3 regions of the Paenibacillus sp. FSL R7-0273 genome follow, and region 1 is predicted to be linked to each of the others. Evidence: riboswitches for the same ligand, from Rfam matches in the RefSeq annotation. Region 1 holds a riboswitch; each other region holds the start of a gene.
What was found. Region 1 has a riboswitch for cyclic di-GMP ahead of R70723_RS33895 (PA14 domain-containing protein). Riboswitches for the same ligand answer to the same signal wherever they lie in the genome.

Region 1 (3,124 bases):
TTCTCCGGTTAGTCCGTTCACTGCAGGCTCCTGCAATGCTGAATCCTCAGTCAGGCCCGGCTTGGCAGCCTGTACCGGAGCTTCTGTAGGTACAGAAACCGGGGTCGGTGCAGGCGTTGCTGTTGGTACTGGTGTTGGTGTTGGTGTTGGTGTTGGTGTTGGTGTTGGTGTTGGTACCGGTGTTGGTGCAGGCGTTGCTGCCGGTGCTGGTGCGGCCGCTGCCGGCTGGCTGACAGCCGCACTCTTTACAAACAATGCACTTGCAGGAACAACAACCTTCGGCTGGCTTGCACTTTGCCACATTAGACGAACACTGGCATCGCCGGCATTCTCGTAGTATTCCAACTTGATGTCATACAGCTGTCCCGCCTTCAGGGCAATGCTTCCGGTTCTCTCGGTACCGCTTTGCTTCATCCAGCTGTCGATGACTGCTGTCCCGTTAACCCAGACACGGATGCCATCATCCGAGTTGGTATAAAACTGGTAGGTTTCGCTATAGGCCGGTTTGATCTGGCCGGTCCAGCGGATGGAAAAGCTGTCTACCGGAATTACAGGATCCGGGGAACCCTGGCGCCAGCTGTAATTAATCTGTGCATCATTGCGCACGAGCGCCGGAGTACCGGTAAGCGTCATATTCTTATAATACTCACCTTTGAGCCCGTTAACTGCCGGCTCCTGCACTGCTGAATCCGGAGCAGGTACCGGAATTGCCGGCGGCTGCACTATCGGTGCCGGCGTAGCTGTTGGTTGCACTGTCGGTACCGGTGTAGCTGTCGGTGTAGGCATTGGTGTAGCCGTCGGCTTCACTGTCGGTGTAGGTGTCGCTGTCGGTGCGGCCCATACCTTATACTGGTCACGGGTCAGGGTATAGCTGTCATTCATAAAATTTTTGATCGTATCCGTACTGTTGTTTTCATACAGCATTTTTCCCCAGTTCATCATAAATACATAATTCTGCTGGGAAAGCTTCAGCTTGGCAATGCTCGGCATTTCACCGTTTTCACCAATACCAATCGGTTTACCGGCGGCCAGGCTAAGAAGACTGTCGTAATATTTGTTCAGATAATCGTTATTATATATATCTACTGCAAGCACATCCACTTTATCCGCACCCGGATAAGTCAGCTCATAGGGATCAGAATTGGAGTTGGGAGCATTCGGATTCCACACCCACAGCAGATTGTTTAATTGATGAACGTTGACGAAACGGTCATACATGATATTCCACAATTGAGCAAAATTATTTTTCTTGCCCCACCAGAACCAGCCGCCGTTCATTTCATGATAAGGTCTCCAGAGAATCGGAACCCCTGCATCACGCAAGCTTTTGAGAGAAACGGCTACTTTGTCAAGGTCTGCAATCAGGGCATTATATTCAGTCGTGCCGGGGGTTACATATTTATTGAATTCTGCCTGAGTGATATTCTTCTGCACATTACCCCACTCGTATTTGGTGCCTGGCAGATTCTGGTGAAAGGTCATTGCTACGATCCCGCCGGTTTTGTGCCAGTTCGTAGCGCTCCATACAATGTTCTTACGCTGTGCAGCTACTCCACTCTCTGATTGCCCGCCGATCGCTCCAAGCTCATAGCCGTGCAGTGCGGCATACTGTCCGCTTGTGGCCTTCAGCTTGTTGCTGAGCTCATCCGGACTTTCGAAATAGTCATGCTGTCCTGTAATAATCCCTTTTCCGGAGATTGCGTACATTTTGTCCAGCAGCTTAACCGCCTCTGCTGAAGCATTGTCATTCACTGGTGCTCCGGTCACGGAAGCTGCTTGCACATTTGACGGTGCAACGCCTAATCCTATAGGTACAGCGGACAATAAAACGGCCACGGACAATACGGCAGACAACAGACGAGACTTACGGTAAGCTTTCAACATTTATCTTCCTTTCGGTAGCCAGGCTGCCACTTGGGAGAGGCCCTATAGCTTTGCGTCCCTATCTTTCGATTAGGTTTGCCTTTGTCGTTTTGGAAGGTGTTATCCCTCTTACCGTAAGTATCGACTCTATGAAGTTGTAGGTTTATAGCAAAAATGAAGAACTCTTAATAAATAGTTCCAAATACCCGTTTCACACTTTTCACAATTGGTTAAATAGATTAATTAGACCTATGAAATAAACTGATGCAATTCAATGTCCTCCCAGTCCAGCGTAATCCGGATGTTATCCTCCTCCACCAGCTCCGAGCCGCTCTGCACCTCTATAAACTCCACATCTGTCAGTGCCAGGATGGCATGCTTAGTGCCTTCAGGGATACGGACAACATCGCCCGCTTTTACCGTATGCATTTTTTCATTGATGACAATGCTTGCTTCCCCGCTGACAAAGGTCCAGATTTCACTGCGCTTGTGGTGCAGCTGATAGCTGATATTTTTACCCTGCTCGATAAAAATCCGCTTCGTCAGCACTTCATTTCCCTCATCATACTTCACATAGTCGATAACCTTGTAATGGCCCCAGCGGCGTTCCTCGTACATCGGTCTTTGCTCGTGAGACTTCAGTACTTCCTTGATGCGCGGGCTTTCCGCTTTATGAGTGACGAGAATTCCGTCGGGGCTGGCGGCGATGATCAGGTCCTTGGCCCCGATTACTGTAATCGGAATGTCCAGCTCATTGATCAGGCAGGTCCGCTCGGAATCAGAGGTTACTACCCCTTTGCCGACCAGATTGCTGCTCATCTCCTCAGTCAGCGTATTCCATGTGCCAAGATCCTTCCAGAAGCCGGCGTATGGCTGTACAACGATTTTCTCCTCTTTTTCCACCACTTCATAATCAAAGCTGATGGATGCCAGCAGCTTATACTGCTTCTGCAGCTCCTCATAATTCAGCGGCAGGCCCTTGCTCTGCAGGATATCAAGCAGATAACCGAGGCGGAAAGCGAATACGCCGCAGTTCCAAAGGGCCCCTTTGCTGATTAGTCCTTCCGCCTGCACCCGGTCAGGCTTTTCCTGGAAGTGGCTTACCTGCAGGTAGCCGCCTTCCCCTGGCGCTGCACTGGTAGGAATAATATATCCGTATTTCTCTGACGCATGCTCAGGCACTACGCCCATCAGCGCCAGATTTGCGCCGCTCTCCTCCATCGTCTGCTCCAGCCGGACAACGGTGTCGAAGAAGGAAGCC
Region 2 (3,124 bases), 410 kb from region 1:
TCCCAGTGTGGCCGTTCACCCTCTCAGGTCGGCTACGCATCGTCGCCTTGGTGAGCCGTTACCCCACCAACTAGCTAATGCGCCGCAGGCCCATCCCTTAATGACAGATTGCTCCGCCTTTCATTCTCCCTTCATGAGAAAAAAGAAATTATCCGGTATTAGCTACCGTTTCCGGTAGTTATCCCAGGCTAAGGGGCAGGTTGCCTACGTGTTACTCACCCGTCCGCCGCTAAGCTTACCCCGAAGGATAAACTCCGCTCGACTTGCATGTATTAGGCACGCCGCCAGCGTTCGTCCTGAGCCAGGATCAAACTCTCCAAATTGGTATTTAGAAAGAGCGATTGCTCATTTTGAAACATCTGACGAGAATTTACATTCTCTACTTTTGGATCTCACCGAAGTGATTTCCGATACTCACTCGTTGTTCAGTTTTCAAAGATCAAGCTCGTCGTCGCTAATGATTATCTCATCAGCAGCAACTCTTATAATATATCACGTTTGTTTCAGAAGCGCAAGCTTTTTTTGAAATTTCTTATTCGGTCAATTTCAGCTAAACTTTGACGCGCTCTAACAACGCTTACCTATAATACCCCACATCTCTTACAAAAAGCAACCCCCCTCGGCAAAAAAAGACCCCTCGCTTAAAAATCTAAGCGGGGGGTCTTGATAAGACTATATATCTTTCGTTATTAATAGAACTTAGCAGCGCTATATTTGCTTGCTACTTTTGTAAGGCCAGCATCTTTGCTGTTCTTAGCCAATCCAGCGTCTACTGTAGTATCAATTGTTACCCATTTACCGTTAAGCAAAACTTCATTCCAGGCATGGTAGGTCGATACATAGCTGGTGTTACCCATAACCAGTTTAGTTGGAATACCTTCACTGCGCAGCATTGTTGCGAATAGTGAAGCATAATCGTAGCAGATGCCCTTCTTAGTCAGCAGTGTGTTGTCATTGCTAGGGATATAGTCCTGTGCTACTGTAGCAGCCAATGTGTTGTCATACTTAACGTTGGCTACGATGTAATTATAAATTGCTTTAACCTTAGCTTCATCAGTAGTCAGGCCCTGTGTAAGCTGCTTAGCTTTCAGTACTGCCTTATCGGAAGAGGTCCATTTAACATTCTGCACGGAACTCAGGTATACAGCGTTAGTATTGCTGAGCTTAAGCTCTACATTCTCTGAGGATACTACTTTGTATTTGTTGCCGGTTGTGTTCTCCAGAACAGATACTTTATATGTGCCGTTGCCTTGCTGCAGCGGGAAGGATTCTGTCGATTGGGAAGCGTACAGGTTGTAAGTGTAGCTGTTGCCGTCTTTAGTGATCATGAGTTTGATGCGTTTATCAGCAGGTACATCATAGGATACTGCAACAACACCTTGGTCTAGCTTCGATGTATTCAACCAGCTTGAGTCTGCAGTTGCAGCAGAAGCTGTGCTTGTCTGAACGGAAGTAACCACTACGAACAATGTTAACAGCATGAAATAGAATTTTTTCATGGATAAAACTCCTTTCGGTAGCTGGCTGCCATCCTTACGGGAAGGCCCTTTAGCTTTGCGTCCCTACCTTTCGATAGGTTTGCCGTTATCGTGTGCAGCTTTATCTATTCTCTCAATCTTCCAAATATACTAGATTCTGGATTAGATAGCCAACAAAAAAAGCCCTTCATTCGGTAGCTGGCTGCCATCCTTGCGGGAAGGCCCTTTAGCTTTGCGTCCCTACCTTTCGATAGGTTTGCCGTTATCGTGCGTGCTTTTATAGTTATATACTACCATATTCCTGCCCAGATACAATACCTAAATTACTAGATTTTCAACATTTTTTATTAAAATTCTTTCTATTATGTGAAAAATCTGTTTGCATATCCGGTCTCAAGTCAATTTAGCATGGATAATCAGCCGGTGCGTAGGGTTAACAAGCGGATCACAGGTAATCAGAGTGAGGATAGAGTCCGTATCATTGCCATTCAGCACCGATACATCTGTCGGCTCCACAATAGAAATATCATATACCTCGTACTCATAAGCCTCTGTACTTGTCTTAATTCTGATAGTATCCCCGATCTTCACTTCATCCAACCTGTTAAAAAGCCTGCCTGCCGTTCTGGATCTGTGCGCAGCAATGGCTGCATTCCCCACCTCACCCAGCGGAGCCGTCTCCTTCATATGAGCAGCAGCATGCTTCAGATTAGCCTTAGTTGCTCCTTCAAGAACAGGCAGCTTCAGCTCAATCCGGTCGATTTCGATAATTCCGGTGATTTTGCCGCCCACTGTAATCTCCTCAGACGGCTTTTCTGACGGCGGTGCCTCTTCCTCCTGTGCCGACTCATCAGCCAGCAGCTGGGTTACCTCAGCATAAGGCTTCTGCAAATCCGGTCCAGGCGCCGGGGCCAGCTCACTGTAAGCCTGCTCTGCTTCCTCCAGCAGCTTGGCCTGCTGCCGGTCGTTGTACCACTCGCTTGCTTTTGGATACAGCATGATAAGGACGCCTGCCAATATGATCAAATAGGACAGCTTGCGCATGAAGATCCCTCCGTTAGTCCGGGACAAGGTCCCCCTTGCCCTGATAATTGCCTAGAACACCCACATACGGCTTCCAATAAAATTAATAATTACGGTAACGCCGGTAACCAGCACCTTTGCAAACAGCACCTGAATCCCGAAGCTGACCGTCAGCATATGCATCAGCAGCACCGAAATTCCCAGCACCGCCAGATTGAGGATGATGAACCTCACCAGCTGCAGCCGGTCAGAGCCGCTCTTACCAGCATCGCGGTCGCGGAAGGTCACTTTTTTGTTCCAGAAAAAGCTGTTGGCTGTACCCGCGCTATAGGAGATAACCTGCGCAGGCGCATTCATCAGCCCCAGTGAATGGAGCAATGTAAATACTGCAAAATCGATTAATGTATTGAGCAATCCTACGGCGTTAAATTTAAGGAACTGGATAAACCCCGCATTCAGCTTTTTATTTTTCATAACGTCTGCCTTCCCGCTTGTCAGGATATTCACCGTCCTCATACCCCCGGGTCTCCCGTACAATATACAGCGGCCGGTCCTTCGACTCATCGTAGATCCGCCCGATATATTCGCCGATCACCCCGAGCAGCATCAGCACGATCCCGTTA
Region 3 (3,124 bases), 560 kb from region 1:
GATGATTTCATCATCCGGACCCGGTCCGGCTGTCGGACTCGGCTTCGGTGTTGCCTGAGGTGATGTTACTCCTCCTACGGCTGCAGTCGCACTTGCGACAGGTCCAAGCGGTACGGGATTATCGTCGATCTCCAGCTCCTCATCTGTCACAATCGTTCCGATGACTGTCGGACCGGCCGGAGTCGGAGGGGTTCCGCCCGGAATAGCAATTACACTCGTGGGCGATGCCGTTGCCGGCACTGTAGGACCAGGCGTTACAGCGCTTGTTGGTGCTGCTGTTGGTGCTGCTGTTGGTACTGCTGTTGGCGCTGTTGTTGGTGCCGTTGTTGGTGCTGTTGTTGGTGCCGTTGTTGGCGCTGTTGTTGGTGCCGTTGTTGGCACTGTTGTTGGTGCTGTTGTTGGTGCCGTTGTCGGTGCCGTTGTCGGCGTTGCCGTCGGCGTTGGCGTCGGTGCCGCTGTCGGCGTTGCCGTCGGTGCCGCTGTCGGCGTTGGCGTCGGTGCTGCTGTCGGCGTTGGCGTTGGTGCTGCTGTCGGCGTTGGCGTCGGTGCTGCTGTCGGTGTTGGCGTTGGTGCCGCTGTCGGTGTTGGCGTCGGTGCCGCTGTCGGTGTTGGCGTCGGTGCCGCTGTCGGCGTTGGCGTCGGTGCTGCTGTCGGTGTTGGCGTTGGGGCCGCTGTCGGCGTTGGCGTCGGTGCTGCTGTCGGCGTTGGCGTTGGTGCCGCTGTCGGTGTTGGCGTTGGCGCCGCTGTCGGCGTTGGCGTTGGTGCCGTCGTCGGCACTGGTGTCGGCGTTACTGTCGGTACTGGTGTCGGCGTTACTGTCGGTACTGGTGTTGGCGTTGCCGTCGGTACTGGTGTTGGCGTTGCCGTCGGTACTGGTGTTGGCGTTGCCGTCGGTACTGGTGTTGGCGTTGCCGTCGGTACTGGTGTCGGCGTTACTGTCGGTACTGGTGTCGGCGTTACTGTCGGTACTGGTGTTGGCGTTGCCGTCGGTACTGGTGTTGGCGTTGCCGTCGGTACTGGTGTTGGCGTTGCTGTCGGCACTGGTGTCGGCGTTGCTGTCGGCACTGGTGTCGGCGACGGAGTCGCTGTAGGCGTTGTTCCGTTGTCGCGGCCAGTGTAAGGCTTATGGTGGAACTCTCCGCTTCCTTCCAGGGAGGCTCCGATCATGCTTCCGTTAATCTGCCCGTTGTTAAAAGTAATTGCTGCATTCGGTGCCAGTACAGTCCCCATGATACCGATGCTCTCCATCCGCAGGGCTGTCGCCTGCGGGAAGTTATAGAGCACTTTATTCTGGCTTACACCCTCCAGCCCGTTTCCGTTCTTGAACGTGACTGAAGCTCCGTCTATATTAACGATAACAGTAGAGCCCGCCGGTGCATTAATCCGCAGCTCATTGGCACCCGTAAGCGTGGTTCCTGAAACCGAGAATACATTTAATACCGGATCGGTACCCGTCAGTTTAATGTTTCCATAGTTGTCTTCCGTCTTGCCGTTCACTGTCAGAGCTGCAAGCTGCAGAGACTTGGTGCGGAGCAGGGCAAACTCTGAAGCAAAATGAATTACATTCGCCTCCTGCCGCAGCGTCCCCGTTCCGCCCCGCGGTTTGCCGGAGCCTGAATAAGTGCCGCCGTACACGGCACTACCGTTAACTTCTCCATTCTCATAGGTGAGATTGCCGCCGGCCACAAGTGAATCCATCTCTGCAATTTCTGCTGCACTCAGGCTAGGGCCTACAGAATATCCCTGGGTAAGGGTAATGTTGCCTCCGGCAGCCATTCTGCCTTCAGAATCACTGTGGTAGCCTTTAAGATCACCGAGAATAAATACATTGTACTTACCCGCAATACCCGGGAGGGGATTGCTGTCAGCCCTTATCTTACCCTGGCCGGCCGAAGCCAGCCAGCCGCTGATCAGCAGAACTGCAGCCATAGTCAGAGCAAAAGATAATTTGAATACGGATTTACGTTTCATTATTAATTCCCCCCGTAAGATGCGTATAAATTCCAGTTATAGCAGCACCTACATCAACAAACGAACAAAAAAAGCCGCCAGGAAGTCGAGCTCCATGGCGGCCGGACGATCATAGCCCTCTCTCAAGGACTGTAGACTCCTGGCTTTGCGTCCCGCACTTTCGGGCGGTTTGCGATTATACATGAGAAAGTATGTAATTGAAATAGAGTAAGTAGTCTATGACATTTGTTACTTTAGCACTAAACTTAGTGTATTCCCTGACTCGTATTTTTGTCAATCTATTCCTTATAATATTTTTCCATAAAAATCGATTTTTCTGAAAAGACAGGCCTTCAGAGCTTTTTTTCAGCTGTTGATCCCTATAATTCTATTAATTGTCCAGCCAATCCTCTCTTATACTCCTGAATACTCGTATTTCAATACTTAAAAATCAAACTATTCAAACGTTGTAATATAGTATATTTGAACTATTTTATTTTTAAAGAAATGCTCCGCCGCTTCATTATTCTTTTTTATATCCCATTCTATGCTTGTCAGTTTCATAAAAGGCATACTATCTTCACTCAGACGAAAAAAAACTGCCTGACGGTTACCCGCAGACAGTTCATCCCACACTTATTTCTATTATATAAAAAGCTGCAGCCAGCCGAACATCGACATCCAAAGCGGAATACTTAAAAACAGGCCAAACACCAGACCGCGGCGGAGACTTCCTTCATGATTCATCCTCAAGCTCCTCTTTTCGGCGAAAATTATTTTTAACTTTAGTATTACAAATTTAATATAAAACAATTCCGGAAACTTTATTGTGAAATATGTCACATTATTCTGCGTTTATAAAAATAAATAAAAGGCCTTGCCATGGGAGTTGGCAAGACCTGAAGGGTACCATATACACTGGGGGGGTGTCTGGTCTATTCAATATAAAGGATCTACCTGAAAATAAGCTGATAGGAAGCTAAAAATTACATTAAAATCGTCCAGCAGCCCAAGGTGCTGATTACCACCACCAGCGCTACAGGATAAAGAATTTTCCGGCTCACCTTATCTCTAAAGGTAAAAAACAGACAAAGCATACAAAGCCACGCAATAAGGAGACTGCCCATTTCCTATGCATACGCTCCTTCCTGACCTCTAATCTATATTAAGAAGA

Region 2: it holds a riboswitch for cyclic di-GMP, as region 1 does, so the genes downstream of both, R70723_RS02800 (transglutaminase-like domain-containing protein) here and R70723_RS33895 (PA14 domain-containing protein) in region 1, are expected to answer to the same signal.
Region 3: it holds a riboswitch for cyclic di-GMP, as region 1 does, so the genes downstream of both, R70723_RS34200 (choice-of-anchor A family protein) here and R70723_RS33895 (PA14 domain-containing protein) in region 1, are expected to answer to the same signal.

What each region holds. Positions count from the first base shown of each region.
Region 1 is NZ_CP009283.1:1,039,070-1,042,193, reverse strand. It holds gene R70723_RS33895 (PA14 domain-containing protein) at 1-1,884, opposite strand, end outside; cyclic di-GMP riboswitch class I at 1,895-1,974, opposite strand; gene R70723_RS04490 (sugar phosphate nucleotidyltransferase) at 2,113-3,124, opposite strand, start outside.
Region 2 is NZ_CP009283.1:633,278-636,401, reverse strand. It holds rRNA gene R70723_RS02805 (16S ribosomal RNA) at 1-323, opposite strand, end outside; gene R70723_RS02800 (transglutaminase-like domain-containing protein) at 690-1,499, opposite strand; cyclic di-GMP riboswitch class I at 1,513-1,593, opposite strand; cyclic di-GMP riboswitch class I at 1,669-1,749, opposite strand; gene R70723_RS02795 (class D sortase) at 1,872-2,522, opposite strand; gene R70723_RS02790 (GtrA family protein) at 2,574-2,975, opposite strand; gene R70723_RS02785 (glycosyltransferase family 2 protein) at 2,965-3,124, opposite strand, start outside.
Region 3 is NZ_CP009283.1:479,380-482,503, reverse strand. It holds gene R70723_RS34200 (choice-of-anchor A family protein) at 1-1,971, opposite strand, end outside; cyclic di-GMP riboswitch class I at 2,065-2,155, opposite strand.